3 regions of the Clavibacter sp. MX14-G9D genome follow, and region 1 is predicted to be linked to each of the others. Evidence: predicted binding sites of a transcription regulator. Region 1 holds the regulator's gene; each other region holds the start of a gene.
What was found. Region 1 encodes LexA, which represses DNA repair genes until DNA is damaged. Its sites were predicted from a motif close to TCGAACANNTGTTCGA; they were not measured.
Positions count from the first base shown of each region.

Region 1 (10,008 bases):
CATGGACTACCGCAACGTCGACGGCAGCCCGGCCGAGATGTGCGGCAACGGCATCCGCGTGTTCACGCTCTTCCTCATCGAGAACGGGCTCATCGAGCTGCCTCCGGGACGCACCGTCGCCATCGGCACCCGCGCGGGCGTCCGCGACGTGCAGCGCAGCGGTTCCGGCTTCCAGGTGGACCTCGGCCGCTGGGCCCTCGCGGGCGGCGAGCCGCTCGTGCGCGCGAAGGACCTCCAGGTCGCCCGGCCGGGCCTCGGCATCGACGTGGGCAACCCGCACGTGGTCGTCGCGCTGTCGAGCGAGGACGAGCTGGCCGAGGCGGACCTCGCGTTCGTCCCCCAGCTGGATCCCGAGCCCGCCGACGGCGCGAACGTCGAGCTCGTGGTGCCCGCCGACCCGCTCGTGGTGGACGGCGTCGGCCACATCACCATGCGCGTGCACGAGCGCGGCAGCGGCGAGACGCTGAGCTGCGGCACGGGCGCGGCGGCGGCCGCCCTCGCGACCCGGCACTGGGCGGGTGCCGCGGCCCCGCACCAGTGGCGGGTGCAGGTGCCCGGCGGCGTGCTCGGGGTGCGGATGTTCCCGACGGAGGACGGCGAGCACGTCGGGCTCTCGGGTCCCGCGGAGCTCGTGTTCGACGGGGTCGTGGCGCTGGCCTGATCCGGCCTCCCGCCTCGGGCGGGCGCGATCCGGATCGCGCCCGCGGCGGGCGCGCTGAGCGGAGCGATGCGGCTAGGCGCCGTTGCTGCCCGCGGCGCGGTGCACCCGCAGCACGCGGAAGCCCTTGTCGGACGCGGCGCGCGTCGTCTCGAGCCCGTCCGGCAGGGTCGCGGCGAGCCAGCGCTGCAGCGAGTCGGACCCGAGGTTGCGCTGCACGACGAGCCACGCGTCGGCGTCGGCCGCGAGCCGCGGGAGCCAGTCGAGCAGGATGCCGTGCAGCGCGTCCTTGCCGACGCGGATCGGGGGGTTCGACCACACGGTGGCGAACGACAGCCCGGCGGGAACATCCTCGGGCAGCACGGCGTTGACGTTCTCGAGACCGAGGGACCGGGCGTTCGCCCGCGTCAGCTCGAGGGCCCGCTCGTTCACGTCGACCGCCCACACGGTGGCCGCCGGCGACCGCATCGCGAGATCGAGCGCGACGGGACCCCAGCCGCATCCCACGTCCAGCACGTGCCCCTCCGCCGGAGGGGCCGGGACGCTCCGGAGCAGCACGAGGGTCCCCTGGTCGACGTGCTCGGGGCTGAACACCCCGCCCGCGGTCTCGACGTCGACCGTCCGTCCGCCCAGCTCGACCGTGATCGTGCGGGTGCGCAGGGGCCCGGCCGGCGACGAGGAGAAGTAATGCGCGTCGGCCATGCACGGGACGATACCGGACGCCGAGGCTACGATGGGAGCACATGATCACGCACGACGAGCACGACCACGAGTCCGCGGACACGACGACGACGTCCACCGAGACCAGCATCGGGGACGACGTCGTCGCGCGCGTCCTCGCCCGGGCGGAGGAGCGGTCCGCCGGCTACGCCCTCTTCCGCGGATCCGGCGCGCAGGCGCTGTCCGCGAGCCCTGACACCGAGCAGGGATCCGACGGCGACCAGAGCGAGCGGGCCGACCGGCAGGCGCTCCGCCGCGTCGCCGGCCTCTCGACCGAGCTCGAGGACGTCACCGAGGTCGAGTACCGGCAGCTGCGCCTGGAGAACGTCGTCCTCATCGGCGTCTACTCCCAGGGCTCGGTCGACGACGCCGAGAACAGCATGCGGGAGCTCGCCGCCCTCGCCGAGACGGCGGGCGCCGTGGTGCTCGACGGGCTCCTGCAGCGCCGTCCCACGCCGGACCCGAGCACCTACTTCGGCCGCGGCAAGGCGGAGGAGCTGCGCGCGCTCGTCGCCGCCGTCGGCGCGGACACCGTCATCGCCGACACGGAGCTGGCGCCCAGCCAGCGGCGTGCGCTGGAGGACGTGGTGAAGGTCAAGGTCATCGACCGCACGGCCGTCATCCTCGACATCTTCAGCCAGCACGCCAAGAGCCGCGAGGGCAAGGCCCAGGTCGAGCTCGCGCAGCTGCAGTACCTGCTGCCGCGCCTCCGCGGCTGGGGCGACTCGATGTCGCGGCAGGCCGGCGGCCAGGTGGGCGGCGCGGGGGCGGGCATGGGATCCCGTGGTCCCGGCGAGACGAAGATCGAGCTCGACCGCCGTCGCATCAACACGCGCATGGCGCGTCTCCGCAAGCAGATCCAGGCGATGAAGCCGGCGCGCGACACCAAGCGCGCCAACCGCGATCGGCACTCCGTGCCCTCGGTCGCCATCGTCGGGTACACGAACGCCGGGAAGTCGTCGCTCCTCAACCGGGTGACGAAGGCCGGCGTGCTGGTCGAGAACGCGCTGTTCGCGACGCTCGACGCGACCGTGCGGAAGACGGAGACGGACCAGGGGCAGCTGTACACGCTCGCCGACACCGTCGGCTTCGTGCGGAACCTGCCCCACCAGCTGGTGGAGGCGTTCCGCTCGACGCTGGAGGAGCTCGCCGACGCCGACGTCCTGGTCCACGTGGTCGACGCCTCGCACCCTGACCCGGCGGCGCAGCTCGCCACCGTCCACGAGGTCATCGCCGAGGTCGACGCGTCGTCGATCCCGGAGATCGTCGTCTTCAACAAGAGCGACCTCGCGTCGGACGACGACCGCGTCGTCCTCCGCGGCCTCGCGCCGCAGGGCGTCTTCGTCTCCGCCCGGACGGGCGAGGGCGTCGACGAGCTGCGTCGGCGCATCGCCGAGCTGCTCCCGCAGCCCACCATCGAGGTCGACCTGCTGGTGCCCTTCGAGCACGGCGAGGTCGTCGCGATGCTGCACGACGGCGCGAAGGTGCTCGAGACCTCGTACGTCGAGGAGGGCACGCGCGTGCGCGCGCTGGTCACGGCCGAGCAGGAGGCGCAGGTCCAGGCCTACGCGGTGGTGCCCGCGAGCTGACCGGCGCCGCCGCGACGCACGAGAGCGGCCGTCCCCCTCGGGGGACGGCCGCTCTCGTGCGCGACGCGGCGCCGGATCAGACGGAGCGCATGACCGCCACGACCTTGCCGACGACCTCGGCGAAGTCCCCGAGGATCGGCTCGAACGCGCTGTTGCGTGGCAGCAGCCAGGTGTGGCCGTCGCGCTGGCGGAAGACCTTGACGGTCGCCTCGTCGTCGAGCATGGCGGCGACGATGTCGCCGTTCTCGGCCGTCTTCTGCTGGCGCACGACCACCCAGTCGCCGTCGCAGATGGCGGCGTCGATCATGGAGTCGCCGACCACCCGCAGCATGAAGAGGTCGCCTTTGCCGACGAGCTGCCGGGGGAGGGGGAAGACCTCCTCCACCATCTGCTCCGCGGTGATGGGGATGCCGGCCGCGATCCGGCCGACCATGGGCACCATCGCGGCGTCGCCGACGGGCGTCGCCGGCTCGCCGCCCTCCGCCGCGCCGGTGCCGGGCAGGTCGATGAGGACCTCGAGCGCGCGCGGGCGGTTCGGGTCGCGCCGCAGGTAGCCGGAGAGCTCGAGCTGGTTCAGCTGGTGCGTGACGCTCGAGAGCGAGGCGAGGCCGACGGCGTCGCCGATCTCCCGCATGCTCGGCGGGTACCCCTGTCCGGCGATGGTGCGCTGGATGAACTCCAGGATCGAGATCTGCTTCTCGCTGAGGCTCTTGCGGCGCCTCGTGGCGCCACCGCCCGCTGCTCGCTCGTCCGCCATGGCACGGTCCGCCTCTCGTCGCCGACGCCTCCGCGGCTCGTCGGCCCGGCGGGCGGACGCCCTCACGGGGGCGATGTCGGTGGTACCCGGTCGAATGGACTCCAGGCACTCGAAACTGTATCCAGCCGAGGCACCCCGGGCAAACACCTGTTCGAGCGTGTCGCGCGTCCGGAGCCCGTCCGAGGCCGATGAGGGCTTGCGGAGGCCGTGATTCGAATGTATGTTCGGAACACAGCTTCGCACCCGGCTCTCCCGGCCGAGAGCCGGGTGCGGGCTGCCCGACCCGCATCGCATGCCGTACCGCACTGCACCGCAGGGCGCGTCGCCTCGACGCCCCACCGTCTCGCACGAGAGGTCACCATGAACACCGCAGCAGCACTCCGCACCGTCACCACAGCCGATGCCACCACGGCCGCCGTCCTCGACGCATCCGCCCCGGAGGCCGCCGTCGCGCCCCGCACGCGCCTGCGCATCACGCGGCGCGGCCGCATCGTCCTCACCGCCCTGGTCGCGGCCCCGCTCGCGCTCGGCGCCGGGCTCGTCGCCCTCAACGGCGGCGCGGCGGTCGCCGCCAAGGACGCCTCGGGCACCACGTTCGAGTACGTGACGGTCTCGAGCGGCCAGTCCCTGTGGGACCTCGCGGAGGAGATCGCGCCGTCGGCGGACCCGCGCGACGTCATCGCCTCGGTCGTCGACCTCAACCGCCTGCCCACGTCGGACGTCGCGGCCGGCCAGCAGCTCGCCGTCCCCGCCGAGTACGCGCACTGATCCTGCGTCCCTCCTCGGCGGCGGGAGGGCGCGGCGCGGGTCCGCCTCGGCTCCTGGTGGCGGCCGGCACCGGGGCGGGCCCGTCGGGACCGGTCGGTAGCATGGTCATCATGAGCACCCCCGCGCGCACCGCGCACGTCACGCGGCAGACCAGCGAGTCCCGCATCGATCTCCAGCTCGACCTCGACGGCACCGGCGCCTCCGAGATCAGCACCTCGGTCCCGTTCTACGACCACATGCTCACCGCCTTCGCGAAGCACTCGCTGACCGACCTGAAGGTCACCGCCACGGGCGACACCCACATCGACGTGCACCACACCGTGGAGGACGTCGGCATCGTCCTCGGCCAGGCCATCCGCGAGGCGCTCGGCGACAAGTCCGGCATCGCGCGCTTCGGCGATGCGCTCGTCCCGCTCGACGAGGCGCTCGTCCAGTCCGTCGTCGACATCTCCGGCCGCCCGTTCCTCGTGCACTCCGGCGAGCCCGCGGGCTTCGAGATGCACCTCATCGGCGGGCACTTCACCGGGTCCATGGTCCGCCACGTGTTCGAGGCCATCACCTTCCACGCGGGCCTCACCGTCCACGTGACCGTCCTGGGCGGTCGCGACCCGCACCACATCGCCGAGGCGGAGTTCAAGTCGTTCGCCCGCGCGTTCCGTCAGGCCAAGGAGCTCGACCCGCGCGTGTCCGGCATCCCCTCCACGAAGGGCGCCCTGTGACGCGCCCCTCCGTCGTGGTCCTCGACTACGGCAGCGGCAACGTGCACTCCGCCGTCAAGGCGCTGGAGCTGGCGGGCGCCGACGTCGAGCTGACGGGCGACACGAGGCGCGCGCACGAGGCCGACGGCCTCCTGGTCCCCGGCGTCGGCGCGTTCTCCGCCGTCATGAGCGCTCTCCGCGCGGCCGGGGGCGACCGCATCGTCGACCGCCGTCTGGCCGGCGGGCGCCCGGTGCTCGGCATCTGCGTCGGCATGCAGGTCATGTTCGACCGGGGCGTCGAGCGCGACGTGGACGTCGCGGGCCTGGGGGAGTGGCCGGGCACGGTCGACCGCATCGAGTCGGACGTCCTCCCGCACATGGGCTGGAACACCGTGGACGTCCCCGAGGGCTCCTCGCTGTTCGCCGGCCTCGAGGAGGAGCGGTTCTACTTCGTCCACTCGTACGCGGCCCGGGCGTGGGGCATCGATCCGCTCCCCCCGCTCCCCGCGCCCCGGGTGACCTGGGCGACCCACGGCGAGCGGTTCGTCGCCGCCGTGGAGAACGGCCCGCTCACCGCCACGCAGTTCCACCCCGAGAAGTCGGGCGACGCCGGGATCCGGCTGCTCGCGAACTGGCTCGGCACCCTCCGCGCCGCCTGACGTCCTCTCCCGCCGTCGCCGACGGCCCGCACGCCCGCACGCCCGCACGCCCGATCCTCGGAAGGTCCCCATGAGCGAGTTCACCACCACGCCCCGCCTGACCCTGCTGCCCGCCGTCGACGTCGCGGGGGGGCAGGCCGTGCGCCTCACCCAGGGAGCGGCCGGCACGGAGACCGGCTACGGGGATCCCGTGGACGCTGCCCGCGACTGGGCCGAGCAGGGTGCCGAGTGGCTGCACCTCGTCGACCTCGACGCCGCCTTCGGCCGGGGGGACAACCTGTCCGTCATCGCCCGCGTGATCCGCGCCATCGACGGCGTCCAGATCGAGCTGTCCGGCGGCATCCGCGACGACCGGTCGCTCGACGTGGCTCTCGAGAGCGGCGCGACGCGCATCAACCTCGGCACGGCAGCGCTCGAGAACCCCGAGTGGGCCGCCAGCGTCATCGCGCAGCACGGCGAGGCGGTGGCGGTCGGTCTCGACGTCCGCGGACGCACGCTGTCCGCCCGCGGGTGGACGCAGGACGGCGGCGACATCTGGGAGGTGCTCGAGCGCCTCGAGGACGCCGGGTGCGCGCGCTACGTCGTGACGGACGTGACGAAGGACGGCACGCTCCAGGGTCCGAACCTGCAGCTCCTCCGCGACGTGCTCGAGCGCACCAGCCGACCCGTCGTGGCGTCGGGCGGCGTGTCGAGCCTCGACGACATCCAGGCGCTCCGCGAGCTCGTGCCGCTCGGCCTCGAGGGCGCCATCGTCGGCAAGGCCCTCTACGCCGGCGCCTTCACGCTCGGCGAGGCGCTCGACGTCGCCGGGGAATGATGGCCGGCTCCTCCCCGTCCGCGGACTCGGCCGGGACGCCGTGGGCGGGCCGGTCGTTCGAGCCGACCGCCTTCCCCGGCGACGACGGCTCCGCGCCGCCTGCCCTGGCCGAGGCGCTCGCCCGGCACGGTCGCGGTGAGGCGGGCCCGGAGGTCGTCGTGGACGCGTTGCGGGACTCGCGTCTGCTGATCCCGCTCGTCGCCCGCCTGGGCGAGGAGGGCGTCGGCGAGCACGGGCTGGCCGTCGACAAGAGCGCCGAGCTGTCCATCATCACGGTCCAGGGCCCGGACGGCCGCACCGTGATGCCGGTGTTCACCTCGGTCACGGCCATGGGCCGCTGGAATCCGGCGGCGCGGCCCGTCCCCGCCGACGCGGTCCGCGTGGCGTTGGCCGCCGCCAGCGAGGAGACCGACCTCGTGGTGCTCGACCCCATGTCCGACACCGAGTTCGTGCTGCGCCGACCCGCCGTCTGGGCGGTCGCGCGATCGCTGCCCTGGATCCCGAGCCCGGAGGACCCCGAGGTCGCCGCCGCGCTGCGGGCCGGCGTCGACGAGGAGCCGGCGGTCGTGTCGCTCCGCACCGCGACGGGGGATCCGCGGGCGCGCCTGGAGGGGCCGGAGCTGGTGATCGAGCTCGCGCTCGTCGACGGACTCGACCGCGCCGCGCTCGACGGGCTGCTCGCACGGCTGCAGGACGCGTGGTCGCGCAGCGACGTGATCGCGCAGCGGGTGGACAGCATGGCGCTGCGGATCACGTCGGCGTCCTGAGGCCCCTGCCGGCGAGGCCCGACCGCGGGCGGATCCTGGTCGGGCGCCGTGCGACGCCGTCCCGCTACGAGACGGGGCCGGTGTACTTCTCGCCCGGGCCCTTGCCGATCTCGTCCGGGTAGGGGGAGGCCTCGCGGAAGGCGAGCTGCAGGGAGCGCAGGCCGTCGCGGAGGCTGCGGGCGTGCTGGTCGCCGAGCTCGGGGGAGGCGGCGGTGACGAGCCCGGCGAGCGAGATGATGAGCTTCCGCGCCTCGGCGAGGTCGGTCTGCGTCGCGGGGTCGTCGGCGAGCCCGCACTTGACGGCGGCCGCGCTCATGAGGTGGACGGCCGTGGTGGTGATGACCTCGACGGCCGAGACCTCGGCGATGTCGCGCGCGTACTGGTCGGCGACGAATCCGGCCGTGTCGTCGTCGGCGACGCCGGCAGCGGCGCCGGTGCCCGTAGCGGACGGGTCGGCGGGCTCCTCGAAGCGGTGCACGTGGGCGTCGGCGGGTCCGGCGGACGCGGGGTCGGCGGGAGCGGCGTCGGGGCGGGGCGAGTCGGTCATGTCAGTCCTCGGGCTCGGTGGCGGTGCCGGATGGCGGCGGAGGCGGCGGGCCCGGTCGACGCCCGCCCTTCCGGGGCGGGGTCGTCGTCTGCTATGCTCGTCGACGGCTCCGGGGCTGTCACAGTCCCGGTTCGAAAGAGGATTGATCTCCCACCCGCGCTTGACCGCCTCCATAGGTTACCGGGTCGATTTCGCTCCCCCGTCCGATGCCGTTCCTCCCGAGGAGCGGCGCACGACGGGAGCCCCGCATCGCGGGCATGGGCGTGTTGCCGAGTACGACGGAACCGTCGCACCCTGGTGAAGAACCCTCCTCGTCTCGAATTCGAGCGGCTCCGAGAGCCGCCGGGCCACCCGAAGACACGAATAGGAGCAGTCCATCAGCGATCCCCGTACCAACGATCGAATCCGAGTTCCCGAGGTTCGCCTCGTTGGCCCAGCAGGCGAGCAGGTCGGCGTCGTATCCATCGACGTCGCACTCCGGCTCGCGCAGGAAGCCGACCTCGACCTCGTCGAGGTCGCGCCCAATTCCAAGCCCCCCGTGGCGAAGATCATGGACTACGGCAAGTTCAAGTACGAGGCCGCGCAGAAGGCCAAGGAAGCTCGCCGCAACCAGGCGAACACCATCCTCAAGGAGGTGCGCTTCCGCCTGAAGATCGACAAGCACGACTACGAGACCAAGCGCAAGCGCGCCGAGGGCTTTCTGCAGGACGGCGACAAGGTCAAGGCCATGATCCTGTTCCGCGGGCGCGAGCAGTCGCGTCCCGACCAGGGCGTGCGCCTGCTCAAGATGTTCGCGGAGGACGTCGCCGAGTTCGGCAGCGTCGAGTCCACCCCCACGATCGACGGCCGCAACATGGTCATGGTCATCGGACCGCACAAGAACAAGTCCGAGGCCAAGGCCGAGGCCAACGCGAAGCGCGACGCCACCAAGGCGAGCGCACGAGAAGCGAGAGAAGAGAACAATGCCTAAGCAGAAGACCCACTCGGGTGCCAAGAAGCGTTTCAAGGTCACCGGCAGCGGCAAGATCATGAAGCAGCAGGCCGGCATGCGGCACAACCTCGAGGTCAAGTCCTCCAAGCGCAAGGCGCGACTCAACCAGGACCAGCCCCTGGCCAAGGCCGACATGAAGGTCGCCAAGAAGCTCCTCGGCCGCTAGGCCCCTCGTCGTCCGCGACACCTGAACTCGAATAGGAATCACTGAAATGGCAAGAGTCAAGAGGGCCGTCAACGCCCACAAGAAGCGTCGGGTCATCCTCGAGCGCGCCGCCGGCTACCGCGGGCAGCGTTCGCGCCTGTACCGCAAGGCCAAGGAGCAGGTCACCCACTCCCTCGTCTACGCGTACCGCGACCGCCGCGCCAAGAAGGGCGAGTTCCGCCGCCTCTGGATCCAGCGCATCAACGCCGCCGCGCGCGCGAACGGCCTCACGTACAACCGCCTCATCCAGGGCCTCGCCCTCGCCGGCGTCCAGGTCGACCGTCGCATCCTCGCGGACCTCGCCGTCCACGAGCCCGCGACCTTCGCCTCGCTCGTCCAGACGGCCAAGGCCGCGCTGCCCGCGAACACCTCGGCCCCCAAGGTCGCCGCGAACGCGTAGCACGCACCGCACCGCACCGCTGATGGCGCGTCCCCTGCCGGGGGCGCGCCATTAGTCTTGGGCCCATGCTCGACAACCCCCGTTCCCCGCGCGTCCGCGGCGTCGCCAAGCTCGCGAAGCGGGACGCCCGCGCCGACACCGGGCTCTTCCTGCTCGAGGGGCCGCAGGCCGTGTCCGAGGCCCTGGCGTTCCGTCCCGACCTGGTGCTCGAGCTCTTCGCGACGCCCACGGCCCTGGACCGGTACCCCGACCTCGCCCGGGCCGTGCGCGAGTCGGGCATCGAGGTGGAGTTCGTGACGGAGGACGTCATCGCCTCCATGGCCGACACGGTCACCCCCCAGGGCGTCGTCGGCGTCTGCCGGCAGTTCCCGACCTCGCTCAAGCAGATCCTGGGCGACGAGCCGCGGCTCATCGCGATCCTCGAGGAGGTGC
Region 1 covers NZ_JAVCVL010000005.1:19,793-29,800, reverse strand. Annotated here, with positions in the region: gene dapF (diaminopimelate epimerase) at 1-661, shown strand, start outside; gene Q6969_RS01300 (methyltransferase) at 734-1,360, opposite strand; gene hflX (GTPase HflX) at 1,402-2,967, shown strand; gene lexA (transcriptional repressor LexA) at 3,044-3,724, opposite strand; gene Q6969_RS01285 (hypothetical protein) at 4,085-4,492, shown strand; gene hisB (imidazoleglycerol-phosphate dehydratase HisB) at 4,603-5,211, shown strand; gene hisH (imidazole glycerol phosphate synthase subunit HisH) at 5,208-5,849, shown strand; gene priA (bifunctional 1-(5-phosphoribosyl)-5-((5-phosphoribosylamino)methylideneamino)imidazole-4-carboxamide isomerase/phosphoribosylanthranilate isomerase PriA) at 5,920-6,666, shown strand; gene Q6969_RS01265 (SseB family protein) at 6,666-7,433, shown strand; gene Q6969_RS01260 (DUF1844 domain-containing protein) at 7,498-7,980, opposite strand; gene infC (translation initiation factor IF-3) at 8,357-8,950, shown strand; gene rpmI (50S ribosomal protein L35) at 8,943-9,137, shown strand; gene rplT (50S ribosomal protein L20) at 9,184-9,576, shown strand; gene Q6969_RS01240 (RNA methyltransferase) at 9,642-10,008, shown strand, end outside.

Region 2 (10,008 bases), on a different contig from region 1:
GGATGTCCGGGCGCCCGCGCATCGACCGCCCCGGTCGGTGCCGTCGGAGCCCCGCCGCCCGACCGCCCCGCCACCCGACAGGACGACCATGCCCGCACCGCGCACCATCCCGATCACCGCCCCCGCCCGGCGGACCGGTCGCGCCCTCGGCCTCGCGCTGGTCCTCGCCGTGCTGCCGGTGACGGCCGCGCTCGTCCCCGCGGCGCCCGCCGCGGCGCAGGCGGGGTACCGCGTCTGCGGAGGCTACCGGATCATGCCGAACGGCGCGGTCACCGAGGCGTACGTCGTGAAGGTGCGGAAGGAGGGGAGCACCACCTGCGCGGCGAAGGACGCCTTCATCCAGCGCGCCATGCAGGAGGGCAGGGGCCTGGCCTCCGGCTTCTGGCGGATGGAGACCTGCGAGCACGTGGGCGAGGAGCTGCGGGAGCCCACGCACCGGAGCCCGCGGGTCCCGCACCTCGAGGTCCCCGTCGACCCGTGCGAGGGGATGGCGACCAACGTGATCTACCGCGCCGTGCCCTCCATCGACTACCCCCGGCAGGAGCCCGTCATGACGGAGTACCACCGCTGACGAGCGCGGCGTCGGCGGCCGGGACCGCGAGCAGCACCTTCCCGACGTGCGCCGAGGACGCCACGCGGGCGTGGGCGTCCGCCGCGTCGGCGAGCGGGTAGACCCGGTCGACGACCGGGCGCACGGAGCCGTCGGCGACCGCCGGCCACACGTCCGCGCGGATCGCGTCGATGATCCGCGCCTTGTCGTCGGCGTCCCGGGCGCGGAGCGTCGTGCCCCAGACGCGCCCGCGACGCGCCATCAACTGTCCGATCGCGATGCTCGTCGGGGCCCCGCTCTGCGCGCCGATCACCATGATCCGCCCGTCGCGGGCGAGCGCCCGGATGTCGCGGTCGACGTAGTCGCCGCCGATCGCGTCGAGCACGACGTCGGCGCCGTGCCCGTCGGTCGCCGCGAGGAGCGCCGCGACGAAGTCCTCCTGGCGGTAGTCGATTAGGATGCCGGCGCCGAGCGCGCGGCACGCCTCGAGCTTCGCCGGGCTGCCGGCGGTCACGGCCACGCGGGCGCCGAGGCGCGTCGCCAGCTGGATCGCCATGGTGCCGATGCCGCTCGACCCGCCGTGGACGAGGAGGGTCTCGCCCGGCTGCAGCCGGGCGTCGAGCACGACGTTCGACCACACGGTCGCCACCACCTCGGGCAGGCCGGCCGCCTCCACGAGGTCGAGCCCGTCGGGCACCGGCAGGACGTGGCGCTCGTCGACGGCGACGAGCTCCGCGTACCCGCCGCCCGCGAGGAGGGCGCACACGCGGTCGCCGACGCCCCAGCGCGTCGCGCCCGCGCCCACGGCGTCCACGGTGCCCGACACCTCGAGGCCGAGGTGCGTCGGCGCGCCCGCGGGCGGCGGGTACGCGCCCTCGCGCTGGCTGAGGTCGGCGCGGTTGACGCCCGCGGCGGCCACGCGGATCAGGACCTCGCCGGGCCCGGCGACCGGGTCGGGGAGCTCGGTGAGGGAGAGGACGTCGGGGCCGCCGGGGGCGGGGAAGGTGATCGCGCGCATCCCGCCACGGTACGCGCCGGACGACGCCGCCCGAAAAGTACGTGAACTCGCAAATGAATCGGGAATGGATCACGTGTCCATGCGCTTGCATACCCTCGAGGCCGTCGGCCCGACCCATGACCCCGTACGAGAGGCACGAACATGAGCGACACCACCACCGTCCCCGGATACATCGCCGGCACCTGGACCATCGACAAGACCCACAGCTCGGTCGGGTTCAGCATCCGCCACATCATGATCAGCAAGGTCAAGGGCACGTTCAAGGACTTCGACGCCGAGATCGTCACCGGCGCCACCCCCGAGCAGAGCTCGGTGAAGGCCCACGCGACCATCGTCTCGATCGACACCAACGAGCCGAACCGCGACCAGCACCTCCGCACCAACGACTTCTTCGACGCCGAGAACAACCCCACCATCGACTTCGTCTCCACCGCCGTGCGCGTGGATGCGGACGGCGACGCGAAGATCGACGGCGACTTCACGATGCGCGGCGTCACCAAGCCCGTCACCTTCGACGTCGAGTTCGGCGGCTTCGGCAAGGACGCGTACGGCAACACGAAGTTCGGCGCGACGGCGACCACGGTCGTCAACCGCGAGGACTTCGGCCTCACCTACAACGCGGCCCTCGAGACCGGCGGCGTGCTGCTCGGCGAGAAGGTCACCATCACGCTGGACATCCAGGCGGTCCTCGCGACCCCCGCGGCCTAGCCACCCCGCGGGGCCCCGGCCCCGCCCCGTCCGCGCTCCGCGGATCCGACGCCCCCTGTCCTCCGGGCCAGGGGGCGTCGTCGTGCCCGCGGCCCGGCTCAGCCGAGGCGGCCGAGCGCGCGCAGCGTCTCGGCGGGGCGCTCGACGTGCGCGAAGTGCCCGGCGTCCGGGACGACGGAGGACCGGAGCGCGGGGATCGCGCGCGCGAGGAGCCCGAGGTCGGCCGGGTAGACGAAGACGTCGTCGTCGCCGCGCACGGCGACGACCGGGCAGGCGATGCGCGCCCAGAGCCCGTCGGCGTCGTAGCCGCGCGTGACCTCCGCGGCGAGGGAGAACGCGCGCGGGCGGGCCTCGGTCGCGATGGCCGCGACGACGGAGGCGTGCACGCGCCAGCCGTGCGCGAAGAGCGGCAGGGCGACGGGCCGCATGAGCCGGACGCGGCCGACCCCGCGGATGAGCGCCGTGCCCGGGCGCCCGAGGCGGCGCATCGTGCGCATCACGCCGAGCATCATCGTGAAGCCGGGGATGACGCGGAACGCGCGGACGGGATGCGCGACGCTCTCGATGACCGAGTACGTGGTGGGGGAGACGAGCTCCACGGAGACCGCGCGACCCGGTTCCCGGGCCGCCAGGTGCAGGGCGATGAAGCCGCCCATCGAGTGCCCGACGAGGCGCCAGCGCGCGTAGCCGAGGCCGTCGACCACCGCGCGGACGGCGTCGACGATGGCGTCGACGGTGGCCTCCTCGTCCGTCGCGTCGAGCTCGGAGCCGCCCCAGCCCGGCAGGTCGATCGCCACCACGTCCGAGAAGGGCGCGCCCGCCTCCCGGGCGGTGCGGAGCAGGGGCGTCCACGTGGTCCAGGACCCGGCGGCGCCGTGCAGCATCACGGTCGCCGTGTCGGAGCGGCGGCGCTCCGCGTGGTGGTGGCGCACGGTGCCGAGGCCCGTCGGCGTGGTGCCCGGCACCAGGCCCGACGCGCGGGGATCCGGGTCGAGCTCGAGCGGGCTGTAGCCGGGGAGCGCCCGCGTCACTCCGCTCCGCCGATGATCTCCGAGCGGATGCGGCGGATGTCCTCCAGGAGCGAGCCGATGAGGATCCAGTGCTCCTCGCTCGGCTGCAGCACCACGAGGGGCGCGGTGAGGGCCGGCTCCTCGTGCGGGGGCGCGCCGGCCCCGCCCTCGACGGGGACGGCGTGCTCGGCCAGGAGTCGGACGTCGTGGGCGGCCCGCGTGAGCTCGGTCGCGATGCCGCGCACCACCGGCTCCTCGGCGAGGGACGGGTCGTAGCGGTCGTGCACGGCGCGGGTCATGCCGACGATCCGGTTCACCAGCACGGTGAGCGTCGCGAGCAGCTCCCGGTCGGCCTCCAGGAGCGTCCGGTGCCGCCGTCGGAGCGGGTTGAGCGTCAGGCTCTCGAGCCCCCGGTCGACCTCGGCGACGGCCTGCGTGTGCCGCGGCCGCAGCTCGCGGGCGACGACCAGCATGCGGTGCAGCTCCTCCCGGTCGACGGGCTCCGCCAGCGCGCCGGCCAGGCGGTCGAGGGCGGCAGCGCAGTCGCCCGCGAGGCCCACCACGGCGCGTCGGCTCGCCTCGTGCAGCACGGGCGGCGCGATCGCGAGGTTGACGACGACGCCGATGGCGGCGCCGAGGATCGTCTCCACGATGCGGTCGACCGCGTAGACCGGCGAGAGCTGGCCGATCGCGAGCACGAGCATGGCGCTGATCGGGATCTGCGTGCTCGACCCGGGCGTCAGCCGGAAGACCCATCCCACGAGCACCGCCACGACGACCGCGGCGAGCACCACCCCGCTCGAGGTGCCGAACGCGAGGCCGAGGACCAGCGCGAGCACCACCCCGGTGATGACGCCGAGGCTGCGCTCGACCGCCTTCCCGAAGGTCTGGTTGATGCTCGGCTGCACGACCAGCAGCGCGGCGATGGTCGCGAAGATGGGCAGCTGCGCGGGCAGCAGGGCGATGCAGACGAACCACGCGATGACCGCGGCGACCGAGGTCTTGACCACCTGGACGAACGGGATCCGCGTGGTGGTGCGGACGGTCGTGGTGATGCGCACGTGCGGCCTCCGGCGGCGGTCTCGGGTGCCTCCATCATCCCGGAGCGGGACCGGTCAGGCGACCCGGGCCTCATCGCCCTCGACGCCGTCGCCGCCGCCCGCGGCCGCGCGCTGCCGACGGGCGTCCTGCCAGCGCGCCCACATCTCCTTCAGGTCCCACGCGTCCTCCGCCTGGATGGAGACGCCGCGCTCGCCCGTGCGCCGCGTGCGCCCCCGGATCACGAGCAGGCGCGTGCCGAACAGCATGGGCCCCGCCCTCTGCTGCGCCTCGTCGAAGAAGGTGGAGTCGGAGCAGCCGGTGCCGTCGTCGAGGCTGATGAACACCACGCGCTTGCCGCTGCGCATGGGCGGGGTCTGGGTGGCGATGCGGATCCCCGCGACGACCACCTCGGATCCGCTGCGCATCCCCAGCAGGTCGCCCGCCGGGACGACCCCGAGCTCGTCGAGCATCGGCCGGTAGCTCTCCAGCACGTGCTCGGTGACCTCCATCTGCAGGATGTCGAGCTCGGCCACGACCCGCTCGCGGCCGTCCGGGTCGGGCGAGCCGCGCGGGATGAGGTCGCGGTCGTCGACGAACAGCGGCAGCTGCCCCGCCGGATCCGCGGGCCGCGCCGCGCGCGCCGTGAGCCGCCGGACGAACGCCATGACGTCGCCGCGGGACGCCGGCCCGCGGGCGGCGAGGTCGTCGGCGGACGTCGCGAGCGAGTCGAGCGCGCCCACCGCCGCCAGCCGCTCGAGGAGCGCGCGCGACGGCTGCGCCTTCGCGTAGAAGTCGGTGATGGAGTCGTACGGCTGCCCCCGCTCGATGCGCTCCATCTCGGCCGCGCTCATGCCGTGCACGTCCTGCAGCGACAGCCGGATCCCCAGCTCGCCGATCCGCGTGCGTCCCGTGGTCGCCTCGCCCTCCACGCGCTCCACGCGGTAGACGCCCCGCGACAGGTTCACGTCGAGCGGCAGCACGGGCACCCCCATGCGCCGGGCCTCGGTGAGGAGCAGGCGCTTGGGGTACATGCCGGGGTCGTGGGTGAGGATCCCCGCGAGGAACTCGGCCGGGTAGTGGGTCTTCAGCCACGCGCTCTGCCAGGTGGGCAGCGCGAAGGCCGCGCCGTGCGCCTTGCAGAACCCGAACGACCCGAAGCCCTTCAGCGCCTTCCAGATGCGATCGACGTCGGCGTCCGAGAACGGGCGCACTCCCGTGCGCCCGTCCACGTGCCGGGCCGTGCGCTCCCGGAAGGCGGCCTCGACCACGGTGTCCTGCCGCTCCATGTTGCGGCGGAGCTCGTCGGCCTCGGCGAGGGAGACCTGCATGCAGTCCGCGAAGATCCGGATGACCTGCTCGTGGTAGATGACCACGCCGAAGGTGGGCGCGAGGAACGGCGCGAACCGGGGGTGGAGGTAGTCGGGCCGGGTGATGCCGTGCTTCGTGTCGAGGAACGGCGCGACCATGTTGCCCTTCATGGGACCCGGCCGGAACAGCGAGATGTCGGCGATGAGGTCCTCGTACACGTCGGGCTGCATCTTGCCGATGAGCTCCCGCTGCCCGGGCGACTCGATCTGGAACATCCCGAGCGTGTGGGTGGTGCGGATGGCCTGGAACGTCTCCTCGTCGTCGTGCGGGATCTCGTCGAGCTCGATGCGCCCGTCGCGGTGCACGTAGCGCGCGTCCACCGGGACGCCGCCCGCGACGGCCGAGCGCGTGCCGTGGACGCGGTGGATCTCCTCCAGCGCGTAGGCCATCGTGCTCTGCATCCGGACGCCCAGGATGTCGAGCTTCAGGAGCCCCATGTCGTCGATGTCGTCCTTGTCGAACTGGCTCATGGGCAGGCCCATGCCGCTCGGCTGCACGGGGCTCGTGCTGAGGAGGTCGGAGTCGCCGAGGATCACGCCGCACGGGTGCATGGAGATGTGCCGGGGGAGGCGGTCGAGCCGCTCCGTGAGGTCGACCAGCAGGTCGATGCTCGGGTCGTCGCGCACGAGGTCGGCGATGGGCTTGAGCTCCGGCTTCGTCTCGAGCACCTCGCGGAACTCCCGCGCGTTGAAGCGCCAGATGTTCTTGGCGATGAAGTCGATCTGCTGCTCGTCGAGGTCGAGCGCGAGCCCCGCGTCGCGCGCGGCGCCGCGCGCCCGGTAGGTGTTCTGCATCGACAGCAGCGTGACCCGGTTGCTGCCGTACCTCTCGAACACCCGGTGGTACACCTCGTGCCGCCGGGCGGACTCCACGTCGATGTCGATGTCGGGCAGCGTCGAGCGCACCTTGCCGAGGAAGCGCTCGAAGAGGAGGTCGTGCTCGAGCGGGTCGACGTTGGAGATGCGCAGGAGGTAGTTGACGAGGCTGCCGGCGCCGGATCCTCGGGCCTGGTTGCGCACGCCCATGTCGCGCATGAGGGAGCACACGTCGGCGACGGTGAGGAAGTAGGTGGCGAAGCCGAAGCCCGTGATGGTCTGCAGCTCGGTGCGCATGCGGGCGAGCACGCGCTGCCGCATCGACTCGTCGACGTGCCCGAACCGCTCGGTGACGCCCGCCTCCGCCTTCCGCCAGAGCGCCTCGTCCGGGTCGCCCGTGACGCCGATGACCGACTTCTCCGGGAGCTTCGGCTTCCGCCAGGCGAGGTCCGAGTCCGGGTCGAGGCGGCAGCGGTCGGCGAGCTCCTCGGTGGCGCGCAGGAGCGCCTCGCCCGCCCGCCGGTCGAGCGACGACGCGCCCGCGATCTCCCGCGCGATGCCCTGCATCTCGGCCGGCGGCTTGAGCCACGCCTGGCCGTTGGGCTGGAGGCGGAACGATCCGAGCGGCCGGAGCGTGCCCGCGGCGTCGAGCACGTCGCCCGTGAGGGCGTCGTCGGGCTCCAGGTAGCGGACGGCGTTGGTGAGCACCGCGGGGACGCGGTGGGCCTCGGCGAGCTCCATCATCCGCGCGGCGTGGCGGAGGCTCGCGGACTCGCCGGGCTCCGTGTAGTGGCACACCACCTCGACGACGACCGCGCCGGGCAGGAGCCGCGACCACTCGGCCAGGTGGCGGGACGCGAGCGCGTGGTCGCCCGCCGCGACGGCGCGGCCGACGTCGGAGTCCGGCCCCAGCATGACCGTGCCGACGGGCCCGTCCTCGCCGAGGAGGAACGCGGGCGGACGGGTGCGCGGGATCCCCGCCTGCGCGCTGCGGGCGGTGCTCCGCGCCGTCCCGCGTCCGTGGCTCGCGCTGATGAGACGGCTGAGCGCCGCCCAGCCCTGCCCCTGGACGCCGCCGTGGGCGAGCACGGTGACGCGGCCCGGGTGCTCGCCCGTGAGGCCGAGCTCCGCGCCGACCACGGGGGAGACGCCGGCCGCGATGGAGCGACGGATGTGGCGGACGGCCCCGTAGAGCCCGTCCCGGTCGGTGACGGCCGCGGCCGACGCGCCGCGCTCGGCGACCCGGTCGACCAGCGCCTCGGGCGCCGTGGTGCCGAAGTGGGCGGAGAAGGCGGACGCGACGTGCAGGTGGGTGAAGCTCACGCGCACCTCCCGGCGGTGTCCCCTCGCGTCCTCCCCGGACGCGGCGTTCGAACGGATGTTCGACTCGCCCAGTCTAGGTCGGCTCCCGCGCGGTCGCGACCCGTAGTCTCGGAGGATGACCAGCGAACCCTCCACCCTCGTCATCCTCGGCGCCAGCGGCGACCTCACGGAACGCCTCCTCCTGCCGGGTCTCGGCAGCCTCGTGGCGAGCGATCGGGGGCGCCGCATCCAGCTCATCGGCACCGGCCGGAGCGAGCGGACGCCGGAGGAGTGGACGGGCACGGTCAAGGCCGCGTTCGACTCCGTGGACGCCACGGGGCGCCGGGCGGCGGGCATCGTCTCGTCCACCAGGTACGTCCAGGCCGACCCCACCGACCTCGACGACCTGAAGCGCATCCTGGAGGCGTGCGAGGGTGCCCCCGCCCTGTACTTCGCGCTCCCGCCGGCCATCTCCATCAAGGTGTGCGAGCAGCTGGAGAGGATCGACCTGCCGGAGGGCACGACGCTGGCGCTCGAGAAGCCGTTCGGGTCGAACAGCCGGAGCGCGGCCCAGCTGAACCGACAGCTGCTGAAGCTCGTGCCGGAGGACCGCATCCACCGCACCGACCACTTCCTCGGCCTCTCCACCGTGCTCAACCTCGTCTCGCTGCGCTTCGCCAACCGGTTCTTCGAGTCGGTGTGGAGCGCGCGCGACATCGAGAAGGTCGAGATCCTCTACGACGAGACCCTGGCGCTCGAGGGCCGCGCCGCGTACTACGACAAGTCGGGCGCGCTCGTCGACATGATCCAGAGCCACCTGCTGCAGGTGCTCGCGGTGTTCGCCATGGAGCCGCCCGCCAGCATCGACCCGGACGACCTGCGCTCGAACATCGCCTCGGTCCTCCGCGCCACGGAGGTATGGGACGGCGACCCCGTGGCCCACAGCCGCCGCGCCCGCTACACCGCGGGCTCGGTCGAGGGCGCCAAGGTCCCCGCGTACGCCAAGGAGGAGGGGGTGGATCCCGCGAACCAGACGGAGACGCTCGCCGAGGTCACCTTCGGCATCGCGAACGCGCGCTGGGCCGGCGTCCCCTTCCGCCTGCGCTCCGGCAAGGCCCTCAAGGAGTCGTCCAAGCGCATCGTCGTCACGTTCAAGCCCGTGGCGCACCTGCCCCGGGGGCTCCACGGGTCCGCCCGGCCCGACCGGCTCGTCATCGACCTGAAGCCCGACAGCATCTCGCTCGAGGTCACCATGGACGGCACGGGGGAGCCCTTCACGCTCACCCAGGCCACGTTCCGCACGCAGTTCGCGCAGCCGGAGCTCACGCCGTACGGCGAGGTGCTCGACGGCATCCTCGCGGGCGATCCGCGCCTGTCGGTCCGCGGCGACGTGGCCGAGCGCTGCTGGCGCATCGTCGCGCCCGTCATGCGCGCCTGGAAGGGCGACCGCGTGCCCATGGCCGAGTACCGCGCCGGCTCCGTGGGCCCGACCGCCTGGCGCTGACCGGCGCGGACCCGCGCGGACCCGCGCGGGACGAGGCGGCCGGGGTCGCCTGACGGCTCGCTGGGGGTCGTGGCCCCGCCGGGGCTGCGGCCCGGTCGCGCCCTAGCGTGAGGGCATGCCCGTGACGCTCACCGAGATCCCGCTGCCCGCCGCCGGCCCCGGGGCGTCCCCGGGCCTCCACGGCGTGCTCGCCGTGCCCGAGGGCGAGGGGCCGTGGCCGGCGGTCGTGGTCGTGCACGAGGCGTTCGGCGTGACCGCCGTCATGCGCCGCCAGGCCGAGCGCCTGGCGGAGGCCGGGTTCCTCGCGCTCATGCCCGACCTCTTCTCCGCCGGCGGCGCGCGCCGCTGCCTGGCATCCACGTTCCGCACGCTCGCGGCGGGGGAGGGGCGCGCCTTCGTCGACGTCGAGTCCGCCCGCCGGCTGCTCGTCGGCCGGTCCGACTGCACCGGCCGCGTGGGCGTCATCGGCTTCTGCATGGGCGGCGGCTTCGCCCTCGCGGCGGCCTCCCGCGGCTTCGACGCGTCGAGCGTCAACTACGGCATGCTCCCGGAGGACCTCGACGGCGTGCTCGACGGCGCCTGCCCGATCGTCGCCAGCTACGGCGGGCGCGACCGGCAGCTGGCGGGATCCGCCGACCGGCTCGAGGCCGCCCTCGCCGTGCACGGGATCCCGCACGACGTGCGCGAGTACC
Region 2 covers NZ_JAVCVL010000016.1:4,682-14,689, forward strand. Annotated here, with positions in the region: gene Q6969_RS03175 (hypothetical protein) at 89-571, shown strand; gene Q6969_RS03180 (NAD(P)H-quinone oxidoreductase) at 549-1,568, opposite strand; gene Q6969_RS03185 (YceI family protein) at 1,710-2,276, shown strand; gene Q6969_RS03190 (alpha/beta hydrolase) at 2,375-3,307, opposite strand; gene Q6969_RS03195 (FUSC family protein) at 3,304-4,347, opposite strand; gene Q6969_RS03200 (DNA polymerase III subunit alpha) at 4,402-7,833, opposite strand; gene Q6969_RS03205 (glucose-6-phosphate dehydrogenase) at 7,949-9,316, shown strand; gene Q6969_RS03210 (dienelactone hydrolase family protein) at 9,432-10,008, shown strand, end outside.
Region 2: Q6969_RS03200 (DNA polymerase III subunit alpha) is a predicted target of LexA. The motif match lies at 7,881-7,896, and genes of this name have one in related genera.

Region 3 (10,008 bases), on a different contig from region 1:
ACGCCCGAGCCTCCCCGCCCGGCGACGAGAGACCCACCATGCAGCATGCCCCCCAGAGGACCCGCGCCGATCGGGCCCGCGTCAGCGGCATCGCCCGCCACGGACGACTGCGCGCCCCGAGCGCCGGACGCGCGGTGGCGAAGGCCGTCGCCGCGGTCGCCGCGGTCTCGCTCGTCGCGACGGTCTCCGTCGTCGCCATCGCGGCCTGGGACCTCTCCCGCACCGTCGCCGCGAACCAGGTCGACATCTCCGGCGGGCAGTCCCTCCCGCCGTCGCTCGGCGGCATCGACGGCGGCGCGAACATCCTCATCGTCGGCAGCGACAGCCGCGAGGGCCAGGGCGACGGGTACGGCGCGGCGGCGGACGTGGGCACGGCGACGCTCAACGACGTGACGATGCTGCTCCACATCAGCGAGGACAGCACCCGCGCCACGGTCGTCTCGTTCCCGCGCGACATGCTCGTCCCGATCCCCGCCTGCGAGGGTCCCGACGGCACCCAGTACGCGGCCTCCACGCGCGCGCAGCTGAACGAGTCGCTGTCCCGCGGCGGCTTCGACTGCACCGTGCGCATGGTCGAGGGCCTCACGGGCCTCGACATCCCGTACGGCGGCGTCGTGCAGTTCAACGGCGTGGTCGAGATGTCCAACGCCGTGGGCGGCGTCGAGGTGTGCGTGGCCAACGGCATCTACGACCCCAAGACCGACCTGTCGCTGGACCCGGGCCTCCACAGCCTCAAGGGCAAGGACGCCGTGCAGTTCCTCCGCACCCGCTACGGCGTGGGCGACGGCAGCGACATCTCGCGGATCGGCAACCAGCAGGTGTTCCTCAGCGCGCTCGTGCGGACCATCAAGAGCACGGACACGCTGACGAACCCCGCGAAGCTCTACGGCATCGCGCGCGCCGTGGTCGACAACATGCAGCTCTCCACCTCGCTCGCGGACCTCGACACGCTCGTCTCGGTGGCGCTCACCTTCAAGGACATCCCGCTCGACGACGTCGTGTTCCTGCAGTACCCGGGCACGGTGCTCGCCAACGGCCGCGTGCAGCCCGACGAGGCGGCCGCCGCGCAGCTGGTGAGCCTGCTCGCCTCGGACGCGGACTTCTCCCTCGGCCAGGCCGCGCCGTCCGACGAGTCCGGCAGCGTCCCCGCCGACGGCGCGACCACGCCGCCCGCGACGGAGGAGCCCCCGACGGACGGCTCGACGCCGACGCCGACGCCGTCCTCCACCTCGGAGGTCCTCGACGCGAGCATCACCGGGCAGACCGCGGCGCAGAACACCTGCTCCAACGGCCAGGGCTGATCCGCGGCCGCGCGATCCCGGCCTACCGGTCGGTCGGCGCCTCGACGACGCGCGGATCCGGGAAGGCGGTCTCCACCGCGGGGGCGTCGCCGCCGCGCGCCCGCATCCAGACGAAGAAGCCCACGAGCGTGAAGGCGCCGTAGAAGACGTACATGAAGGCGGAGGCGTAGTAGCCCGCGCTCACGAGCAGCGGCACGCCCACGAGGTCGACGGCCACCCAGATCAGCCAGAACTCGACCCAGCCCTTGGCCATGCCGTACGTGGCGAGGAGCGAGCCGACGAAGATCCAGGCGTCGGCCCAGACGGGCTCGTAGGAGCCGAGGGCGCGGAAGACGGGCGTGAGGATCGCGGTCCCGCCCACGAGGGCCACCACCAGCAGGACCCGCTGCCGGCCCGAGGCCCACTGCGGGACGACCGGCGCGCCGCCGTGCCGGGCCTGGCGCCAGCGGTGCCAGCCGTAGACGGAGACGGCGATGAACATGACCTGGCGTCCGGCCTGGCCGAGCAGGTTGACGGGGTTCGGCGTGCCGAAGACGGCGCCGAGGAACACGGTGAACAGCAGCACGTTGCCGACGATGCCGACGGGCCACGCCCAGACCTTCCGGCGCATGCCGCCGAGCGCGCTGGCGAGGCCGAAGAGGTTGCCGACGATCTCGCGCCAGAGCACCGTCTGGTCGCCGATGCGGAGCTGCGCGTCGAACAGCCACTCGAGTGCCGCCATGCGAGTCCTCCTCCGTGCGCCGCGGTCCGGGTGATCGCGTGCGGGGAGCGCCGCGTGCGGCGCCGCAGGGGTGAAGGCGCGGGCGCGCCGTGCTATTCCCCGAGGACCGCCGTGCGTCGCCGTGCGACGTCCCGCGGCCGGCGCCCGGCCCCGCGCGCGGCTGCGCGGTCAGGCGAACAGCCGCGTGTCGAGCTCGTCGTCCGACGCCGTCACGAGGGACCACCTGCCGCGCGCGTCGACGCTCAGGTCGAACGAGCCGTCCACCCGGCGCGCCCCGGTGGTGAGCGGCACGGCCTCGACGCGCCACATCCGCATCTCCAGCAGGTGGGCGCTCGCGCCGCGGGGCGCGCGCCCCGTGCGCTGCCACCAGTCGACCCGCGCGATCCACCGCTCGGGGGAGCTGACCACCCCGTAGACCACGCCCCGCCAGGTGAACCGCAGCGGCGACCCGTCCCCCGAGAGCTCGACCTCCACGTCCTCGTCGATCCGCATCATGCCGCTCCTCCCGTCGTCGCGCCGGCCGCGCCTCGTCGTTCGAACGGGTGTTCGAACCTCTTCTGCGAGTGTAGGAACGGGCGCCGACATCCGGGAGGGGGAGCGGCGGATCCACCTCACCCTCGACCGGAGGCTGAGGGTCGGGTGCGCATCCCGTCCCCCGGGCATGGATCGGCGGACGCGCGCGTTGGCCCTGGAGTCCCGAGGACGGCAGACGCCGGCCTCGTCGTCGACACCCGAGGAGGGTCCACATGACCGACACCACCACGCGCCCCGCCGGCGCCTCCGGCACGTTCTCCATCGGCGGCGACCTGCCCGTCGTCCGGCTGGGCTACGGCACCATGCAGCTCACGGGCGACGGCGTCTGGGGCGCCCCCGCCGACCCGCAGGAGGCCGTCCGCGTCATCCGCCGCGCCGCCGAGCTGGGCGTCACGTTCTTCGACACCGCCGACTCCTACGGCCCGTTCGTCGCCGAGGAGCTCCTCAAGGAGGCGCTCCACCCCTACGCGGACGACGTGGTCGTCGCCACCAAGGGCGGGCTCACGCGTCCCGGCCCGGGCGACTGGCGTCCCGTCGGCCGTCCCGAGTACCTGCGCCAGCAGGCCGAGCTGAGCCTCCGCCACCTGGGGCTCGAGCGGATCGACCTGTACCAGCTGCACCGCATCGACCCGGCCGTCCCGCTCGCCGACCAGATCGGCGTGCTGAAGGAGCTGCAGACCGAGGGCAAGATCCGCCACATCGGCCTGTCCGAGGTCCAGGTGGACGACGTGAGGGCTGCCCGCGAGATCGCCGAGATCGTGTCCGTGCAGAACCTCTTCAACCTCGCGAAGCGCGACGCCGAGCCGCTGCTCGACTACGCCGAGGCCGAGGGCATCGTGTTCATCCCGTGGTTCCCGCTCGCGACCGGCGAGCTCGCGAAGGACGGCGGCCCGCTCGACGCGCTCGCGCAGCAGCACGACGCCACCCCGTCGCAGCTCGCGCTCGCGTGGCTCCTCCGCCGCTCGCCCGTCATGCTGCCCATCCCCGGCACGAAGTCGGTCGCGCACGTCGAGGACAACATCGCCGCCGCGGGCATCGAGCTCACGGACGACGAGTTCCAGGCGCTCACCGACGCCGTCTGATCCCCCCGCGCACGCACGAGGGCCCCGCAGGACGCGTCCTGCGGGGCCCTCGTGCGTCCGGTAGCGCGGCTACGACCCGATGCGCGTCCCCGAGTCGTCGGCGAGGCCCAGGTCGTCCAGCTGCGCGAGGAGGCTCGCGCCGTCCGGGGCGTAGACCCACGGCACGGAGCTGTCGAGCGCGCGGCGCTCCGCCTTGGCGCGGCCGCCCGCGAGGACGGCCTCGCCGGCGCTGAGCTGGCGGATGAGCACGACCTTGACGTTGTCGGGGTGCCGTTCCGTCATCTCGCCGTACAGGAGCTCGTCGTGCTGGCCGTCGTCGCCGGCGAGGATCCATCGCACGCGCGGGAACTCCTCGGCGAGCCGCTCCAGGTTGAGCCGCTTGTGCTCCATGCCGCTGCGGAACCACCGGTCGACGGTGGGACCCCAGTCGGTGAGGAGGATCGGGCCCGGCGGGTACAGGTTCCGCGACAGGAACCGGGTGAGGGTGGGCGCCACGTTCCACGCGCCGGTGGACAGGTAGAGCACGGGCGCGCCGGCATGCCGCACCCGCAGCCGCTCGTAGAGCACGGCCATGCCGGGCGTGGGCGTACGCGCGTGCTCGTCGAGGACGAAGGTGTTCCAGGCGGCGAGGAACGGCCGGGGGAGCGCCGTGACCATGACCGTGTCGTCGATGTCGCTGAGGATCCCGGTGCGCACGTCGTCGCCCACGATGAACACGGGCGCCTCGACGGTCTCCGACCCCTCCGACCGGATGCGGATGGTGTGCCATCCGCTCGTCAGGCTCGCCTCCACGACGGTGTCGACGACCCCGCCGCGGTCCGCCCGGACGTGGTGCTCGGTGCCGTCGATCTCCACCACGACGTCGACGTCGGTGAGCGGCACGCTCGTGAAGCTGCGCCAGCCGCGGACGACCTTGTCGCCGGCCAGGGCGCGCTTGCTCTTCGGGTCGGTGAGGAGGACGCGGCAGAGCACGCGCACCCAGCGCACGGATCCGTACCCCGCGTAGGGGATGACGGTCGGGTGCAGGCCGCGCTTGCGGGCCCGCCCCTCCCGGATCTCGTGGATGCGGTCCTCGATGCGCGCCGCGCGGTGCAGCACGGGTGCGGCGGCCGGCGACTCGAGGAGCGTGCGGGTCGCGTGCTTCTTCTTCTTCTTCGAGGAGGGGGCCACGGCCTCAGTCAACCAGACCGGGCAGACGCCGGACGCCGCGCCCGGCGCGGGCCTCACACCGGCCGGGCGAGCTCGGCGGTGTCGGGCGCGCCCTGGTCGATCCCGGGGCCCACCTCGTCCATGGCGAGCTCCTCGACCACGTCCTCCGCCTGGGCGGCGACGGCGCGCAGCAGGTCGGGCGTCCCCTCGGCCGTGGGGTCGAGCCACTCCTCGACCACGTCGGGCGACAGCACGACGGGCATGCGCTCGGCGAGAGCCTCCACCGTGCCGGCCGACGGGCGGGTGAGGACCGCGCAGCTGAGGACCCAGCGGGCCGGGTCGTCGGCGGCCCGCGCCGGGTCCCGCCACCACTCGTACAGCGCGGCCAGCAGGACCACGCCGTCGCCGGCCCCGACGAGGTACGGGGTGCGGAGGCCGTCGTCCGTCTCGTGCCACTCGTAGTAGCCCGAGACGGGGACGGCCGCGCGCCGCGACACGAGTGCCTGCAGCAGCTCCGGGCGGGACGCGAGCGACTCCGCGGGCACCTCGGCGAGCGGCGGGCCCTGGTCCGGGCCCGGGGATCCCGCGGGGACGAGCCCGAGGCGCGCGGACTCCAGGCGTCGGACGGGCACCTGGTCCTCCGTGTCGCCCTCCGCGCGGCGCGGGAGCGTGTCGACGACGACCGCCACGCGCTGTCCGGGCGCGATGCGCCAGGACGGGGCGGGGACGTCCGCGCCGGCGTGGTCGACGTCGAGCAGGTCCACGAGGTCGGCGGTGTCGGTGGCCCGGGCGAGGATGCGCGTCATGCCCTCCATCCTGGCCGAGACGCCCGACGCCGCCGTGCGCGGGCGCCCTCCCGCGCACTATCCGCAGAAGGGCCCAGATGTTACGAAGTGGCGTCATCCATCGTGCGGGTACGAACGATCTGCGGGCGACGTGGTTCCCTGGTGTGCCTGGCAAGTGTCGATTCGTAGTGCCTACGAGGAATGAGCCACCCATGATCGAGTTCCACCACGTCCGCAAGCAGTACCCGGACGGCACGCTCGCGATCGAGGACTTCAGCCTCGTCGTCCCCTCGCAGACCACCACGGTCCTCGTCGGCTCCTCCGGCTGCGGCAAGACCACCCTCATGCGCATGATCAACCGGATGGTCGACCCCTCGTCCGGCCGCATCGAGATCGACGGCACGGACATCGCCACGCAGGACGCCGTGAAGCTGCGGCGCAGCATCGGCTACGTCATGCAGAACTCCGGCCTGCTGCCGCACCGCAAGGTCGTCGACAACATCGCGACCGTCCCGCGCCTCACGGGCGTCGACAAGCGGAAGGCCCGCGAGGACGCCCTCGCGCTCATGGACACGGTGGGCCTCGACCGCTCGATGGCCGACCGCTACCCGTCGCAGCTCTCCGGCGGCCAGCAGCAGCGCGTGGGCGTCGCCCGCGGCCTCGCGGTCGACCCGAACATCCTGCTCATGGACGAGCCGTTCGGCGCCGTCGACCCGCTCGTGCGCGACGACCTGCAGCAGGAGCTCATCCGACTGCGCACGCAGCTCGACAAGACCGTCGTCTTCGTGACGCACGACATCGACGAGGCGTTCCTGCTCGGCGACCAGGTCGTGATCCTCGAGAAGGGCGGCCGCATCGCCCAGCAGGGCACGCCGCAGGAGATCCTCTCGAACCCCGCGAACGACTTCGTGCGCGACTTCGTGGGCGCCGACAAGGGCAAGCGCGCGCTCCACCTCGAGGACACCGGCACGGGCCGGGTGCTCGTGGATCGCGACGGCCGGCTGGTCGGCGTGCTCGACGACGCGGAGCGCACCGCCCGGGCGTCCGCATCCGCCGCTACCGAGGCGGGGGCCGCGCACGCCCCCGGTGCTCCGGCGCAGGGTGCGGGACCCGCGTGAACTGGGTCCTCACGAACATCCAGACGGTGCTCGACCTGGCCGTCGCGCACATCGCGCTGGCCGCACCGCCCATCCTCATCGGGCTCCTGCTCTCGCTCCCGATCGGCTGGCTGGCGAACCGCTACCGGCCGGTCCGCGGGCCGCTGCTCACGCTCGGCGGCATCCTGTACACGATCCCGTCGCTGCCGCTGCTCATCGCCATCCCGGCCATCATCGGCACGACGATCATCGACCCCCGGAACGTCGTCGTCGCGCTCACCGTCTACGCCCTCGCGCTCCTCGTGCGCATCACGTCGGACGCGCTGGCGGCCGTCCCCGAGGACGTCAAGCAGTCCGCCACGGCCATGGGGTACTCCGGCTGGGCCCGCTTCTGGCGCGTGGAGCTGCCGCTGGCGGGGCCCGTGCTCCTCGCGGGGCTCCGGGTCATCTCCGTCAGCACGGTGAGCATGGTGACCGTCGGCGCGCTGACCGGCATCCAGAGCCTGGGGACGATCATCCTCAACGGGTACCGCCGCTCGTTCTACACGGAGATCCTCACCGGCGTGGTCGGCATCCTGCTCATCGCGCTGGCGTTCGACCTGCTGCTGCTCCTGGCCGGCCGGCTCCTGATGCCGTGGTCGTCCGTCGCCTCCACCCCGCGCGGGCGCCGCGCCCGCCGCCGCGCGCTCGTGGCCCGAGGGAGCTCCCTGTGAACCAGTTCGCCGAGGCCTTCCAGCTCCTCCTCGACCCCTCCCGGTGGACCGGGACGGGCGGCTACGCCCTCGGGCTCCGCGACCACCTCTGGTACACGTTCCTCGCCATCGCGCTGGCCTCCGTGGTCGCCGTCCCAGCGGGGCTCTACATCGGGCACACCGGCCGCGGCCGGAACGTCGCGGTGGGCCTGTCCGGCGGTCTCCGCGCCCTGCCGACGCTCGGCGTGCTCGTCCTCCTCGGGCTGTACTTCGGGATCGGGCTCACCGGGCCCATCGTCACCTTCGCGATCCTCGGCATCCCGCCGCTCCTGGCGGGCGTCTACGCCGGCGTGCTCGCCGTCGACCGGGCCACGATCGACGCGGCGCGCGCGGTGGGGCTCACCGAGTGGCAGATCCTCGGCCGCGTCGAGATCCCGCTCGCGCTGCCGCTCATCATCAGCGGGTTCCGGGCGTCGACCCTGCAGGTCATCAGCACCGTCACGCTCGGGGCCTACCTCGGCCTCGGCGGCCTCGGGCCGTACATCTTCACCGGCCTCACGACGCGGAACTTCCCGCTCATGCTCAGCGGCGCGATCCTCGTCACCGCCCTCGCGCTCGTGGTCGACGGCGTCTTCGCCGTCGTGCAGCGCCTCGTGATCCCGCGGGGCGTCGTCGCCGCCGCCGGACGCACCCCCGACTCCGCCCGGACCTCGTCGAGGCCGGCGGTCAGCACCACCTCCTGAAAGGAACACAGCAATGTCCCACAGCATCTCCCGCCGGCTCCTCGTCGGCACCGTCGCGCTGGGCACCGCGATGGCCCTCGCCGGCTGCGCGTCCGGCGACCCCCTCGACACCTCGGGCGAGGCGGCCTCGACCGCCCCGAGCGACACCATCTCCGTCGGCTCCGCCGCGTTCGGCGAGAACGTCATCCTCGCCGAGATCTACGCGCAGGCCCTCGAGGCCAACGACGTGAAGGTCACCCGCAACCTGCAGATCGGCGAGCGCGAGGTGTACCTCAAGGCGCTCGAGGAGGGGTCCATCGACCTCATCCCCGAGTACACGGGCAACCTGCTCTCCGCCTACGACGCGGAGTCCACGGCCACGTCCAGCGACGACGTCTACTCCGCGCTTGGCGACGCCCTGCCCGACGGCTTCGAGGTGCTCGACGAGTCGCCCGCCGAGGACAAGGACTCCTACAACGTCACCAAGGAGTACTCCGAGACGAACGGCGTGACCAGCCTCGCGGACCTCGCGGACAAGGGCGCCATCAACGTCGGCGGCGGCGCCGTCCTGGGCGAGCGCGAGTACGGCATCCCCGGCCTCACCGACGTCTACGGCATCGACGCGACCCTCGTCACCATCGAGGACCAGGGCGGCCCCAACACCGTCAAGGCGCTCCTCGACGGCCAGGTGCAGATCGCGAACATCTACTCCACCACCCCGTCGATCCTCGACAACGGGTTCGTCACCTTGGAGGACCCGGAGAACCTCATCAAGGCGCAGAACGTCGTGCCGCTCGTCAACACGGCGAAGATGAACCCGGACGTCACGGCGATCCTCGACGAGGTGTCGGCCGCGCTGACCACCGAGGACCTCACCGAGATGAACCGCCGCAACCAGGGCGACGAGAAGGCGGAGCCCGCCGCCATCGCCGCCGACTGGCTGAAGGACAAGGCCCTCTTCTAAGGGGAGCCGGCCGGGCGGCGACGCCCGGGACACCCGCGAGGGGCCGTCGCGCGAGCGCCGGCCCCTCGCGCCGTCGCAGCCCGCCCGGGCGGACGGAGCATGATGGACCTACCGCTGTCCGACCGACGAAGGAGCCCGCGCATGGCGAAGAAGAAGTCCCCGACCGGCGAGGTGAGCGTCCTCGGCGCCGTGACGACCGTGGCCCGCGAGGTGCGCAAGCACAAGACGGTCGCCGAGTCCGCCCCGCGCGGCGAGGGCGCGAACATCCCGCCCGCCCCCAAGCGGAGCCCCGAGGAGCTGAAGCGCGACATCCAGGCCGGACGCGACGAGCTCGCCCGCACCGTCCGCGAGCTGGAGACCGCCCTCGACGTGCCCGCCCGCGCCTCCGAGCTGAAGGCCGACGCCGCCGGCCGCGCCCGGGCCGTCCGCGACGACGTCACCGCGCGCGTCCGCTCCACCGCCGACGACGTCACCGCGCGCGTCCGCTCCACCGCCGACGACGTCTCGCGGCGCACGCGGGAGTTCACCCGCAAGGACCCCGCCCTCGCCGCGTCGATCGGCGCGGGCGCCGTCGCCGTCGTGCTCGCGGTGGGCGCCGCCGTCGTGTCCGGCGGCCGACGCTGACCGCCTCGATCCGCTCCATCGCCACGGCGGTGCCGCCGACCGTGCTCCCGCAGGACGGCGTGCGGGACCTCTTCGGCAGCCAGCCGGAGCTCGGGCGCCTGGGCACCCGGCTGGTGTCCGCGGCGTTCGGGGCGTCCGGCATCACCACGCGCCGCACGGTGATCCGGGAGCTCGGCACGGCCCCCGGCATGGCCGAGGGTGCCGCGGCCGACTCGTCCCTCCCCGCGGACGCCGATGCGGCCGCGCCGGTCTTCTACGACCGCGCGAGCGGCCGGATCCTGACCCCGGGAACCGGCGCCCGCAACGACGCGTACATCCGCGCGGCGCGCCCGCTGCT
Region 3 covers NZ_JAVCVL010000016.1:14,951-24,958, forward strand. Annotated here, with positions in the region: gene Q6969_RS03215 (LCP family protein) at 39-1,301, shown strand; gene pnuC (nicotinamide riboside transporter PnuC) at 1,324-2,022, opposite strand; gene Q6969_RS03225 (DUF6504 family protein) at 2,191-2,517, opposite strand; gene Q6969_RS03230 (aldo/keto reductase) at 2,769-3,638, shown strand; gene Q6969_RS03235 (phosphatase domain-containing protein) at 3,708-4,808, opposite strand; gene Q6969_RS03240 (SOS response-associated peptidase family protein) at 4,862-5,593, opposite strand; gene Q6969_RS03245 (ATP-binding cassette domain-containing protein) at 5,785-6,690, shown strand; gene Q6969_RS03250 (ABC transporter permease subunit) at 6,687-7,382, shown strand; gene Q6969_RS03255 (ABC transporter permease) at 7,379-8,104, shown strand; gene Q6969_RS03260 (ABC transporter substrate-binding protein) at 8,118-9,047, shown strand; gene Q6969_RS03265 (DUF3618 domain-containing protein) at 9,189-9,671, shown strand; gene Q6969_RS03270 (type III polyketide synthase) at 9,668-10,008, shown strand, end outside.
Region 3: Q6969_RS03225 (DUF6504 family protein) is a predicted target of LexA. The motif match lies at 2,557-2,572, and genes of this name have one in related genera.